2 regions of the Roseibium sp. SCP14 genome follow, and region 1 is predicted to be linked to the other one. Evidence: predicted binding sites of a transcription regulator. Region 1 holds the regulator's gene; the other holds the start of a gene.
The links. The regulator LexA, encoded in region 1, represses DNA repair genes until DNA is damaged. The targets are predictions, from matches to a motif close to TGTTCNNNNTGTGTTCNG.
Positions count from the first base shown of each region.

Region 2: a site for LexA is predicted at 929-946, ahead of ABLQ08_RS15815 (single-stranded DNA-binding protein). Genes of this name have one in related genera too.

Region 1 is NZ_JBDZYH010000003.1:419,798-426,314, reverse strand. Features, by position in the region: gene ABLQ08_RS14570 (fumarylacetoacetate hydrolase family protein) at 1-511, shown strand, start outside; gene ABLQ08_RS14565 (alpha/beta hydrolase) at 713-1,522, opposite strand; gene ABLQ08_RS14560 (acyl-CoA synthetase) at 1,680-3,257, shown strand; gene ABLQ08_RS14555 (hypothetical protein) at 3,254-4,135, shown strand; gene lexA (transcriptional repressor LexA) at 4,285-4,995, shown strand; gene ABLQ08_RS14545 (ComEC/Rec2 family competence protein) at 5,078-6,517, opposite strand, start outside.
Region 2 is NZ_JBDZYH010000003.1:699,390-705,906, reverse strand. Features, by position in the region: gene uvrA (excinuclease ABC subunit UvrA) at 1-631, opposite strand, end outside; gene ABLQ08_RS15815 (single-stranded DNA-binding protein) at 1,189-1,746, shown strand; gene ABLQ08_RS15810 (hypothetical protein) at 1,799-2,284, opposite strand; gene ABLQ08_RS15805 (L,D-transpeptidase family protein) at 2,713-4,707, shown strand; gene ABLQ08_RS15800 (zinc ABC transporter substrate-binding protein) at 4,766-5,947, opposite strand; gene ABLQ08_RS15795 (PaaX family transcriptional regulator C-terminal domain-containing protein) at 6,117-6,517, shown strand, end outside.

The DNA.
Region 1 (6,517 bases):
AACAATCGTGGGTGCAACCCTTGGCAACGACGTCAATCTGCGTGACGTCGAAGGCAGGTCGGCGCTACTGCTTTCAAAGGCAAAGGACAACAACGCTTCCTGCTCCATCGGTCCGATGATACGCCTGTTCGACGCGACATTCTCGCTCGATGACGCCCGCTCGGCGGAATTGGACCTCGAAGTTCAGGGCCTTGATGGATTTGTGCTGAAAGGCCATTCCTCGATGAAGGAGATTAGCCGGGATCCGGAAGATCTTGTCCGGCAGACAATCGGGCGGCACCACCAGTATCCCGATGGTCTCGTTCTGTTTCTGGGGACCCTTTTTGCACCGACACAGGACCGGGAGGTTCAAGGTGAAGGTTTCACCCATAAAATTGGAGACATCGTCACGATATCTGCACCCGGTTTCGGGTATCTGCGAAACACGGTGAAGCTATCGACAGAATGCCGGGAGTGGACCTTCGGCGTCAGTCATTTAATGCGCAATCTCGCCCAGCGCGACCTGATCTGACTTTTGTTGAGCGGCCACGTTTCGCTGCGACTTCTCCATTTGCAAAGCCATTTGCTGCACCAAAAGCCGGTTGAAGGGAAAAACCAGGAAGGGAGCGCTGCCTATGCGCTCCCTGACGCATATCACCCACCTCTTTGTGGTCACTATTACACTCAGAGTTTCACATGCGACAAAGTTCTGCGCGGGCAATTTTTCCCTGGCTCAGTTTTGCAACAAGGTGGAACAAAGAGCGCTCTTTTGATCCTTCAGGCCGTCAATGACGTCGAAGTGGTGCAGCCCCGCATCTTCATGGTAGGACGCGTTTTGCCAGACTTCCGATAACAATCTGGACTGTCGCAGAAATTCAGGACGTTCCTGACCACCGACCCAGGCAACCACCGGGCATTCGCCGACAGGGTCCATCAACGCTGCGCTTTCGGATGCTGCGTCTTCTTCACTCATCTTGAAAGCGTCGTTCATCTGGGTCTTGCACAGCGGGCGAAGGTCATGCAGTCCACTGATGGAAACAACCTTTACGACCCTCTGCAATGTGTCTGCATTCAGCGGGCTGTCGTCGCTTACCATTCGCGTAACGAGATGGCCTCCGGCTGAGTGGCCGCTCAATCTCACAGGCCCCTCGACACGGCTCGCCGCCAGGTTGATGGCTGAGCCGATCTGTTGAGTAATGTCGGCAATTCGAACATGAGGCGCCAAATCATAACTTGGCAAACAAACCGCCCAACCGTCAGTCAGAGCTCCCTGTGCGAAGTGAGACCAATAGGACTTGTCGAAACGAAGCCAATACCCCCCGTGAACGAAAACGACCAACCCTTTTGCTGTCCCTTCAGGACGAAAGATGTCCAGCTTCTCGCGCTCACCAACTCCATAGGCAATATCGAGTTCTTTCGCACCCCACGCGTTTCTGAATGCTCTGGCATCCTCCTCCCAACGTGAAGCGTAGTCTCCAGCGCCTGGAATATAGGCAGCGTTTGCGTATGCATCATCCCAATCGGTAATTGTATTCTCTGTCATCAATATTTTCCCACCCAAGAAACGTCGAGCAGCCAGGTGCATTTTGCACGCGGCCAGCATCAAATATGGAGTGAACGTGCTCCACACCCTGCTTGTCAAATCAGCCGGGTCCGTCCTAACGTCCCATCAACTAAAAATTTAGGGAGGACCCGGGCGAATGATGGAGCGCTGTTCCAACCGTGTCGCCAATCTGGCACATTTCTTGACGAAAAACGCAACGCGTTGGCCGTCGAGACCGGCAATTATCTGGGAAAACAACACCTGGAGCTGGGCTGATCTCGATGCGCGTGTCAGTGCACTTGCTTCCGCTCTTCAATCAGACTTTGGAGTATCCAAGGGCGACTCACTGCTAGTTCAAGCTCAGAATTCCAACCAGATGGCCGAGATCATGCTCGCCTCATTTCGGTTGGGAGCCATATGGGTTCCCTGTAATTTCCGCCAGGCTCCAGGCGAAACCGCCTATGCAGCTCAAAAAGCCAGGGCGAAAGTGTTCCTGTGCGACGCAGAATTCGAGCTGCAAGCAGAAGCAGTTCAGGAAGCGCAGCCGGATCTGAAGGGTATCATCACTGTAGGAGATAGCTCCTATGGAACGTCCTATGAACACCTGATTTCAAGGTTTGCGGGCTCAAACTTTGCCAACACCCCGGTCAATTACAACGATCCGTGCTGGCTGTTCTTCACATCGGGTTCCACTGGACGACCCAAGGCTGTCGTCCTTACCCATGGTCAGATCGGCTTTGTCACCGTGAATTATATGGCCGATCTTCTTCCCGGCACGACAGAGCAAGATGCTTCCCTTGTCATAGCTCCGCTCTCCCACGGCGCCGGCTTGCAACTCATTGCGCAACTTTCCAGCGGCACCGCTCATGTTTTGATGCCGCAAGGCGGATTTGACCCAAAGGCTGCCTTCGAACTGATCGAAAGGCACAAGGTCAGCAACTTGTTCACCGTGCCGACAATCGTCAAACGGCTTGTCGAGGATACCTCTATCGACCACTTCGACCATTCCAGCCTGCGGCATGTCATTTATGCAGGTGCACCTATGTATCGCGAGGATCAGAAACGCGCGCTGGAGAAGCTTGGACAGGTGCTGGTTCAATACTATGGATTGGGTGAAGTGACCGGCAACATCACGGTGCTGCGAACACAGGATCATTCGCTTGAAGACACTGAAACCCGAGTTGGAACCTGTGGCACAGAACGAACGGGCATTGAGATCAGCATCCAGGACGAGGCCGGAAACATCCTTGGACCGCACGAAACCGGAGAAGTCTGCGTAGTGGGCCCCGCGGTTTGCGCCGGTTACCTTGAAGATGATGGTGCCAATGTAAAATCCTTCCGCAATGGCTGGTTCCGTACGGGAGATATCGGCCACATGGACGAACAGCGATATCTCTACCTCACCGGGCGCGCATCCGACATGTACATATCCGGAGGCTCCAACGTGTACCCGAAGGAAATCGAGGAGGTTCTTCTGACCCATCCCGACATTTCCGAAGTCGCGATCATTGGAATTCCGGATCGCAAATGGGGTGAAGTCGGTCTCGCCGTGTGCGTCGCAGAGACGGGAACAGCACCGGAAGACGCCCATCTTGCTGACTTCCTCTCCGGAAAGGTCGCCAAGTACAAGATGCCTGCCCGCTATCTCTTCATCGAGCAAATGCCGACCAGCGCGTATGGCAAGATCACGAAGAAAATTGTGAGGGAACACTTGGAAGAGAAAGGCCTCCTGTGAGACGACCGGCTCCACGAAACCGCTCGGACATCCGGCATCCCGGCCCCCTGGCTGAAGACCGCCGCCCCCATGCCACCTGCCACGCCGACCCCATAAGTCTCGAGTTATCGGATGGGCAGTGGTTGCTTGCGGCTTTGGGCAACTGGGCAGATCGGGAAGGTTATGGCTCGGCTGTTCTTGATCTCAGTGGTCTGAACTTGCGCTCCTTCGATTATGTCATGCCGGACAGGGCAATCGATGATCGCCACGCCGCCTGGTACAGCGATACTCATTCATCAGGTGGAGCGACCCTAGAGGAAGCTGTTGCTATTCTGGGATGGCGGGACGGAACCTGGTTTGCCCATATCCACGCTTATTGGCATGAGGACGGAAAGGCGAGGCTTGGGCATCTGTTGCCCGAGACACTCGTCTTGAACGGATTGGCACAGTCGAAGGGATTTGGACTGACTGGAGCGCGTTTCGTGTCGGAACCTGATCCGGAAACCGAGTTCACACTTTTCCGCGTGAAACAGGATCAACCCAACCCATCAAACCAAAACCACAACGCGGTCATCGCCACGCTAGCCCCTTTTGAAGACTTCCACCAGGGCGTAGCGGCTCTGGCAGATCGATTTTCCGGGCCGACCTACGAGGTTCATGGTCTTGGCAGCTTCGCCGGAGCGGAATTTACCGATGGCCGGATGATGCCGGGTCTGATTTCAGAAATCCTCATTAGGTCCGGGGCCGGTCGGAGACAAGACCAGAAACTGATGTTACCCGTACGATGCGTTGACCTGACCGGACAGCTGTATGAAGGCATGGTCAAACCCGGGGGCGCTCCAACTTTGGTGACATGCGAACTGTTGCTGACTTCTCAAACTACCGTGTCTTCACGCTAGCATTCGACGCTCGCAATCAGGTAGCGGAGCCGCTGATTTCCACGCCCAAAGGAACAGTAAGAGAACATTTACCCTTGCAGAACACAATAGGAACAGGTAGTGTGTTCTTGATTTGTACCACTTGATTCTCGCGGTCAGGGGAAGCCGATATGCTCACGCGCAAGCAGTATGAACTGCTCATGTTCATTCATGAAAGACTGAAGGAAACAGGTGTCCCACCTTCATTCGACGAAATGAAAGATGCCTTGGACCTTCGATCCAAGTCCGGCATTCATCGCCTGATTACGGCACTCGAGGAACGAGGCTTCATCCGTCGCCTTCCGAACCGCGCACGCGCAATGGAAGTTGTCCGCCTGCCCGACTCGATCGCTCCCGGCCTCAGCTCCCCGCGTCCACGAGGCAGCTTCTCACCTGAAGTGATCGAAGGCTCACTGGGCAAGCAGGAGGCGCCTCCTCCGGCACCGGTTGTTGAAACAGCCGGTGCGGAAATTCCGGTCATGGGGCGAATTGCGGCAGGTGTGCCGATCGAGGCTATCCAGACCCACAGCCACTCCATCACCGTTCCGCAGGAGCTACTCGGCAAAGGTGAACATTACGCCTTGGAAGTGCGGGGCGACTCCATGATCGAGGCCGGCATTCTGGACGGTGACACGGTGCTGATCCGCCGGACAGACAGCGCCGATAGCGGTGACATTGTCGTTGCGCTCGTGGATGATGAGGAAGCAACTTTGAAGCGCTTGCGCAAGAAAGGTGCCTCCATAGCTCTCGAAGCAGCGAACCCAGCTTACGAAACCAGGATCTTTGGACCAGGCCGCGTTCGCGTGCAGGGCCGGCTGGTCGCCTTGTTCCGGCAATACTGATCAGGACTGAGCCTGCCAGGCATCATGCACGGCAGGCTTCCGGAGACGCGGGGCGATCACGCCTTGCAGCAACACTTGTGTGCTAGTTTTCTCTTTGAACCTGCTTGAGTTTTTCGCGGGTAAAGGTACCGGGCATGTGCCAAGGTCGCGGATTGGCAGAAACTGCGAATTTGATCTTTGATATTTTCACGCCTGATTGACTGTCGACTTCAGGTTGGTCCGTCTGCGTTGCGTAAGCCATTTTCTCCCTCGACAACCAAATGGATACAGCACCGCGCTCTTCGCGGACCGCTCCGCCTATTGAGGTCGCAGTTCGGCAAGTTTCAGGAATGATTAGGTCGGACACGACAATGTCTGCATGTTCGCAATCCAGACGAAATGCATCTGCAGTTCTTGGAAGCGCAACTTTCAAGGGTGTGTTCAGGGCCGTGTTTAAATCGCCCTCGGAACTTGCGGGATAAGCCAGTACGACGCAGCCACTCGCATCACACCTTACTTGAGGCGATTTCATCTTGCGCGATTTTATCGCTGAACTGACAACACCTTCGCTTGCGAACCAGATATCGGTGGCAAATGACTGCCGTCTTCCGGTCCATCTAAGGAACCCCTGTTCATCTCGTGCAGCCACTCTAACTCCGGAGGATGCAATTTGAATATCTGGCGGTCGCTGCGAGATTAAAAGCAGCGCACCGGCAACCATCGGCATGATCGCCCAAATACGTTGACGACCAGGCAAGAGCAGAACGGCAAAAAAGGAGGAGGTAAACAGCAGAGCCGCCGGTGCGCTCAACTTTCCAACCGCGCCGGCACCGGCATCCAGCTGCGCGGTAAATTCGGCGATTTTCAACAGCCAGGAGATGCCCATCGACATGACCGTCAACGGGAACGATGCGAGACCAAGCGGCATCAGCACCAGCGCCAACACCCCAAGCGGCATGATCACGAGAGAAAACACCGGCATTCCAAGTAGGTTTCCTACGACACCAAACGGCGCAACCTGACCGAAATGATGCGCCCCGATGATACCGGTTGCCAGACCTGCAACACTCGCTGTCACGACAAGTCCTGCACTCCAGCGAAAAGCATTTCGCAACAACAGAGAAATTGGACCGGCTTCTGCCGGCACTCCTCTACCGATCGAAAGCTCTCGGTTTCGCCAAATCTCATAAACTGCGATCAAACAGATGACAGCAGCAAAAGACATCTGAAAACCAGGAAAAAACAGGCGCTCGGGTGCCAGAAGCAACAAAGCCAGTCCGGCGATTGCAACACTGCGCAGCGTTAATCCCCTCCTGCCGACAAGAACACCAAGAAACACCAGCCCGATCATGAGAAAAGACCGTTGCGTCGCAACGGAGGCACCGGAAAGAAGCAAATACACAAACGCTGCGACCAACGCAGCGACGGCAGCCCATTTGTGTGTCGGCCAGCGGAGTGGCAGCGCCGGGATGACTGCGAGTATCAACAGGACAATCGCGTACGCCCCACCAGCAAACAGCGCCATATGCAAACCGGATATCGC
Region 2 (6,517 bases), 280 kb from region 1:
TGTCCAGGGCAGGGGCGTCGGCAATTTCGTAGAAGGTTCCGTCGATCTTGACCCTCTGGAACCCCTTTTTCATGAGTTCCGCCAATTCCTTGCGGTACTCTCCCTTGCGGCCGCGAACCATCGGTGCGAGCAGGTAGAGGCGTGATCCTTCTTCCAGGTCCAGAACGCGGTCGACCATCTGGCTCACGGTCTGGCTTTCGATCGGTAATCCGGTGGCCGGAGAATAAGGAATGCCGACGCGGGCAAACAGCAACCGCATGTAGTCGTATATTTCGGTCACCGTTCCAACGGTGGAGCGCGGATTGCGTGACGTTGTCTTCTGCTCGATCGAGATTGCCGGTGACAGACCGTCAATCTGGTCTACATCCGGCTTCTGCATCATTTCCAGGAACTGGCGGGCATATGCGGACAAGCTTTCGACATACCTGCGCTGGCCTTCCGCGTAGATCGTGTCGAAGGCGAGAGAAGATTTGCCCGAGCCGGAAAGGCCTGTCATCACGATCAGTCTGTCGCGAGGCAGATCGAGGTCCACACCCTTCAGATTATGTTCCCTGGCCCCTTTGACACTGATGACCTTGGTTGGATCACTTTTCCAGCTTTCATCCGCCTTGAGGCTCTTGGATGTTGTCATTCTCTCTCTTCCTGACCTCGCGCGCCGGTTACATTCAGCGCTCGTGCACGTGTGGATATATTCGAAGGGGCTCGTTTCCCGCTTTGTCTTTGTCCCGATATAGCAGTTTAACGCGGCGCTTCCAGTGGGGGGTTCACTGCGGCAGGAGGAGAATTTCAGGATACGAAGTCCGATTGAATCGTTTTTACAGAAGTGATAAGAACAAAACAAGTACATTGAAGCGTGGGGCGTCAGGAAGTTTCAATTGTTCTGGTCGGCTCACCAGCGGTGGGCTTGAAATTCATCCTGACAGGAAACAGGAACCACAAAGGAACAAAACGGGATAGATTGCAGCGGCCGTCAATCCCGCGGGTTCTCAGGGGGGGATAGTCGGAAAGTCTTGTTTTCCGCAAAAGGTGGGCTTGCCTTGTGGAAAATGCTGGCCGTGAAGCAAAAAAGAAGACAGAGCGGTTGGCGGATCGTTAGGGTTCTGGTTTCTAGCGGCGATGGTTGCGGCGCGGTCTGCTGATAGAAGCAAATAATTCAGAGCGGATCGCGCAAACAAACAGGAGTTCACAATGGCGGGCAGCGTCAATAAAGTAATTTTGGTCGGCAATCTGGGAGCCGATCCGGAAATCCGCCGGACGCAGGATGGCCGTCCTATCGCCAATTTGCGTATTGCAACCTCGGAAACCTGGCGGGACCGCAATTCCGGTGAGCGTCGCGAGAAGACCGAATGGCACCGTGTCGTGATTTTCAATGAAGGACTTTGCAAGGTCGCTGAAAATTACCTGCGCAAAGGCTCGAAGGTCTATCTCGAAGGGCAGTTGCAGACACGGAAGTGGCAGGATCAATCCGGGCAGGATCGGTATTCTACCGAAATTGTTCTGCAGGGCTTCAATTCCAATCTGACGATGCTTGATGGGCGCGGTGAAGGTGGCGGTCAGTCGGGTGGCCTGCCTGACTACGGCAACGATCCTCAGGGCGGTGGCGGCTTCGGCGGTGGCTCTGGCGGCTCAGGAGGGAACTTCGGCGGTAGCGGCGGCGGTGGTTACGGCGGCGGTTCCAGTGGCGGTGGCTTTGGAGGTCCTTCCGGCGGTGGTGCGGGCCCGATGGACGACGAAATTCCGTTTTAAGTCATGTTGTTTGCGGGGGTGATCCGATCGGGTTGCTCCCGTTTTCTTTGGATTACCCGCCTACATTCGGGTCGTATGGCGTTCGTGGGTCGTCCACGCCGTCATAATATTCTTTCGCGGTCCCAAGACCGCAATGATAGACAGCTTCTTCCGCACGGGTGTCTCCTCCTGTGATAGGAGCGCCGTTATGATGTGCAAGCTCATGGATAAGCGTTGCCAGTACCATCCACCTTCCCATGTTGAATGCGCGATCGCCGACGGCAATTTCTCCCGTCGGAGTATGAATTTCCCCGTGCAGGGGAGAAATTGTCGGACCGTAATTTACCCAGATGCTGCTGTCGCCGATCATGTTGGTCAACGTTCTTCGGCCCGGAAGGGACCTGAAATAGGCATCGCAGCCGGGATTGTTCTTGACCATCCTGAAGAGCTTGTTTCGAGCCCATTTCAGTTTGCTGTATTGAGACGAATTGAAACTGGTGTATTTCGATATCGGCGACGCATGGTCTCCTATGTTGAACTGGAATGGCATCGCTCTCATCGATCTCCGTCGGTTGGGTCTTCCTGCCAAGAATAGTGAAAACCGACATTGATTACCGTGACGGAGGTCACGAAGCGTCGCCTTGAGGCATTCCCTTCAGTGCATCGTGCAATAGGTGTTGGGGTGGTGCGCGATAAATTCGTCACAGTGATGTGAATTCACAATCTGTGTATGGGGGAAACTCTTAACCATATCAACAGGCCTGATATAGTATCAGTCTGTTCACCATGCGTGTCATTCGCCGGAATTGAGCGAGAATCGCCATTTTGAAACGGCAGAATGCGCGCTGAACATAATCGCTCGGGTATGTCTGCAATCCCGGCGGTCTCTTCCTAGGCAGGGGAATTAAACGTCCGGTTCGAAAAAGGGCGCGGTGCCGGAAACGACACTAGTTAATAAATTTTCGGGTTTAGATGATGCGAGCAAACATGACGGAACGCGAAATGCCGAAGAGCGGCGACGAGGGAGCATTGATGAAACGCTCCAGGGCAGTACTGGGAAATTCAATCAAGGCCGGCCTTATGGTCACGGTGCTTGCATCCGGTTTTTCCGCGATGACATACGAACCGGCATCAGCCCAAGGTCTGTTCCAACGGCTTTTCAATCCGGAGAACCATCGCAAGCAGCGAGAGCGGGAACGTCAGGATCAGCTTCGTGAGCAGGCGGCCAAGGTCAAGGTGTCCGCGCCGCGGTATCTGAATTATTCGCCTGATACCTTGAAGAAAGTGTCGCTCACGCCGCTCTCCGAAGTGAAGCCGGCTGAGATTGAGCCTGCGGACGCGGAAGCTACAAATCGGCAACAGGAAGCTGAGACCGTTGTCGTGGACAGTGAGACGACCAGCCAGGAGCCTGTCGTCTTGAGCGAATTCGACAAAGCTCGGCCTGCGCTGAAGGGCATGTCGGTGATGGCATTGCCTGAAATCGGCGACGCTCTCATAGCCTATTACGGGGAACATTCGCAGTTTGTCTGGATTGAAGATGGCAAGGTAAGCTCCAAGGCAAAAAGCATGCGCAATGCGCTTGCTCGGGCAGACAAGTTCGCGTTGAATCCGCAAGATTACTTCGTTTCATTGCCGGAGACAGACGGGCTCGATGAAGCGGCTCGCAATGAAGCCCTGATGCGCTTCGAAATGAAATTGAGCGCGGCGGCGCTTTCCTATGTACTTGATGCAACGCGCGGCCGCGTCGATCCGAACCGAATCTCCCAGTACCACGACTTGCCCCGCCACAAGGTCGATCTTGCGGCCGCTTTGGCTGAGTTCACGTCTAGCTCGGATATGGGCGGGAAACTTGAAGCCCACCAGCCACAGAACGAGCACTTCAAGAAGCTGACTGGGGAACTGGCTCGCTTGAAAGCGGAAGACGAGGAAGCGGACCAGATCGTTATCGCACCGGGAACCTTCCTGAAGGCGGGAAAATCCAGTCCCGAAATGAAAAACATTGTGGCTGCGGTGCAGAAGAACGGTTCCGATGAATTAAGGGCCGCACATGCGGAAACGCTCGCTGCCTATGATGGCGCAGAGCTTTATTCTCCGGAGCTCGTCGATCTGGTCAAAACCTTTCAGAAGGAAGCCAAGCTGACACCGGATGGAATTGTCGGCAAGAACACCATCAAGGCTATGGTCGGTGAAACCAATGCGGCCAAGATCGCCAAAGTCGAACTTGCGATGGAGCGGAGCCGCTGGATCCCTGAGGAGCTTGGTGACCGGAAGGTGTTCATCAACCAGGCGGCCTTTACAGCGACCTATACCTCTCCGGGTGAAGTGCCGCTGTCCATGCGGGTTGTCGTCGGCAAGAAGTCCAATCAGACAAATTTCTTCTACGACAAGATCGAAATCGTCGAATACAACCCATATTGGGGGGTGCCGTATTCGATCATCGTCAATGAGATGCTTCCCAAGCTGGCGCAAGACCCGAGCTATCTCGATCGCGCAGGCTATGAGGTCACCACACCAGGAGGGCGTCAGATCTCCTCCACGGCAGTCGACTGGTACGCAGTGGCTTCCAAGCAGCAGTCGATCAATGTCCGTCAGTATCCAGGCAGGTCGAATGCGTTGGGCGAAGTGAAGATACTGTTCCCCAACAAGCATCACATCTACATGCATGACACGCCAGCCAAGAGCCTCTTCAAAAAGGACATGCGTGCCTACAGTCACGGCTGCATCCGGCTGCATGATCCGAAGGCAATGGCGGCTGCCGTGCTTGGGAAGTCCAAGGATTATGTCACGTCCAGAATTTCGGAAGGCCGGAACGAGCAGGAGAAGGTGGCCGGAGACATCCCGGTTTACGTGTCCTATTTCACGGCCTGGCCGGAGATGGACGGCAGCATTGCCTATTATTCCGATGTGTATGACCGGGACCGCTATCTCCTGAAAGCGCTCGAAAAGACGGAGGCTGCACGCGCAAAGGCCAGAGCCTCTTGAGTGGAAAGCTGGTTCAAAAGAACGCCGGGAATAGTTTCCCGGCGTTCTTTTTGTGTTGTCAGGATTGCCCGGAAAGGCATTCGACGAGCGAGTCTGCAAGTCCCTCAATCAGTTGCGGATAGAGATCGGCTCCATTGGCAAGTTCGGTGCCGAGCGGATCCAGAGTGCCCTTGCGCGCGTCGCTCCCTTCAAGAACAACATTGACCAGTTTTGCGTCGAATTGCGGTTCCTGGAAAACGCAGGTCACGTTCAGTTCCTTGATCTGGTTCTGAACTTCGGCAACACGGTCTGCGCTGGAAAGCGCTTCCGGCGACAGCGTTATGGCGCCACTGGCCTCAAAATCGAAATGGTGCTCAAAGTGATGGTAGGCGTCGTGGAACACGACAAATTTCTTGCCCGCCACAGGCTCTAGCTTTGAAGAGATCGATTGTTCAAGCTTCTCGATCCGGGTTTCAAAGTTCGCGGCGTTTTTCTGGTAGGTTTCCGCATTGTCCGGATCAAGCTGGGACAACGTGTCGGCCATTACATGCGCAATTGCAATTCCATTGTCCGGATTGAGCCAGAAATGAGCGTCATTTGCGCCTTCATGAGCATGTTCATCTGAGTGATCGCCATCCGCGTGTTCCGCGTGATCGCCTTTTTCGTCTCCATGGTCGTGGTCATCATGATCAGCATGCTCATGTTCTTCATGGTCCCCATGCTTTTCAGTATGTTCGTCATGTTCGTGATCATGGTCGTCGTGCTTCTCGGCGTGCTCGTCATGATCATCGTGACCGTTGTGATCATCGGCGGAAACATGATCTTCGTGATCACCATGATCGTGAGCGTCGAAATTCGCACCTTCTCGAATTGCAAGATGCTGAATACCTGCTGCGTCCATCAGCTCAACGGTCGTGGCGTCTCCGGCCATGGACCCGATCGGCTTTTCAAGTGACGGTGCGAGTTCGGGGCCGATCCAGAAAACTGCATCAGCGCCCTGTAGCAAAAAGGCTTGAGAAGGTTTGAGAGCAAATCCGTGGGGGGAGGACGCTCCGTCAATGAGGATATGCGGTGTTCCGACGCCCTCCATGACAGCGGATGCAATGGAATGCAGAGGTTTGATCGTCGTTACCACTGAAGGTGAGGCGGCAATGGCCGGTGTCACTGCAAGGGAAAGGACAAAGGTGCCGGTCAGCGCAGTAGAGAAGGCAAGGCCATGAGCTCGACGAGTGAAGGAACTGGAACGGGAGGGAACTGTCATTCGAGATATTTCCGCACTGATGTAATGTTGTAACGCGTTACTCTATAACGTTTGTCTAAATGGTGCGCAAGGAAGGAATGGAGAGTTTGTCCTGACCAATGCCACCTGAGAGCTTGGTTTGCTGATGTGCCGAGGCTAAGCTCACCAAAAAAGACGGATCAATTGCTTCATGTCCTTTCGCGCAGATGCGACCGTAAACCGGTTGCTGGAACCATACCCACCCAAGGCAGCCCAGCTGATCGTGACAATCTACGGCGATATCGTGGAACCTCGGGGCGGGGTCCTTTGGATGGGGGATCTCATTGGACTTTGTGCCGGATTTGGCGTGAACGAGTCCCTGGTCCGGACAGCGGTCTCCCGTCTTGTCTCAAAAGGGCAGCTTGAAGGGCAAAGGGAAGGGCGACGCAGCTTTTACGCCCTGACCACGCCTGCGCGTGAGGAATATCATCTTGCCGCTGATCTGTTCTTCGGTGCTCCTGACGAGGATTGTGACTGGATTTTTTCCTATTGCCCGCGTGTGGCCGACCAGTCGGAATTGAAAAAGCAGGGCTTTGTCTCGCTTGGCGGTCA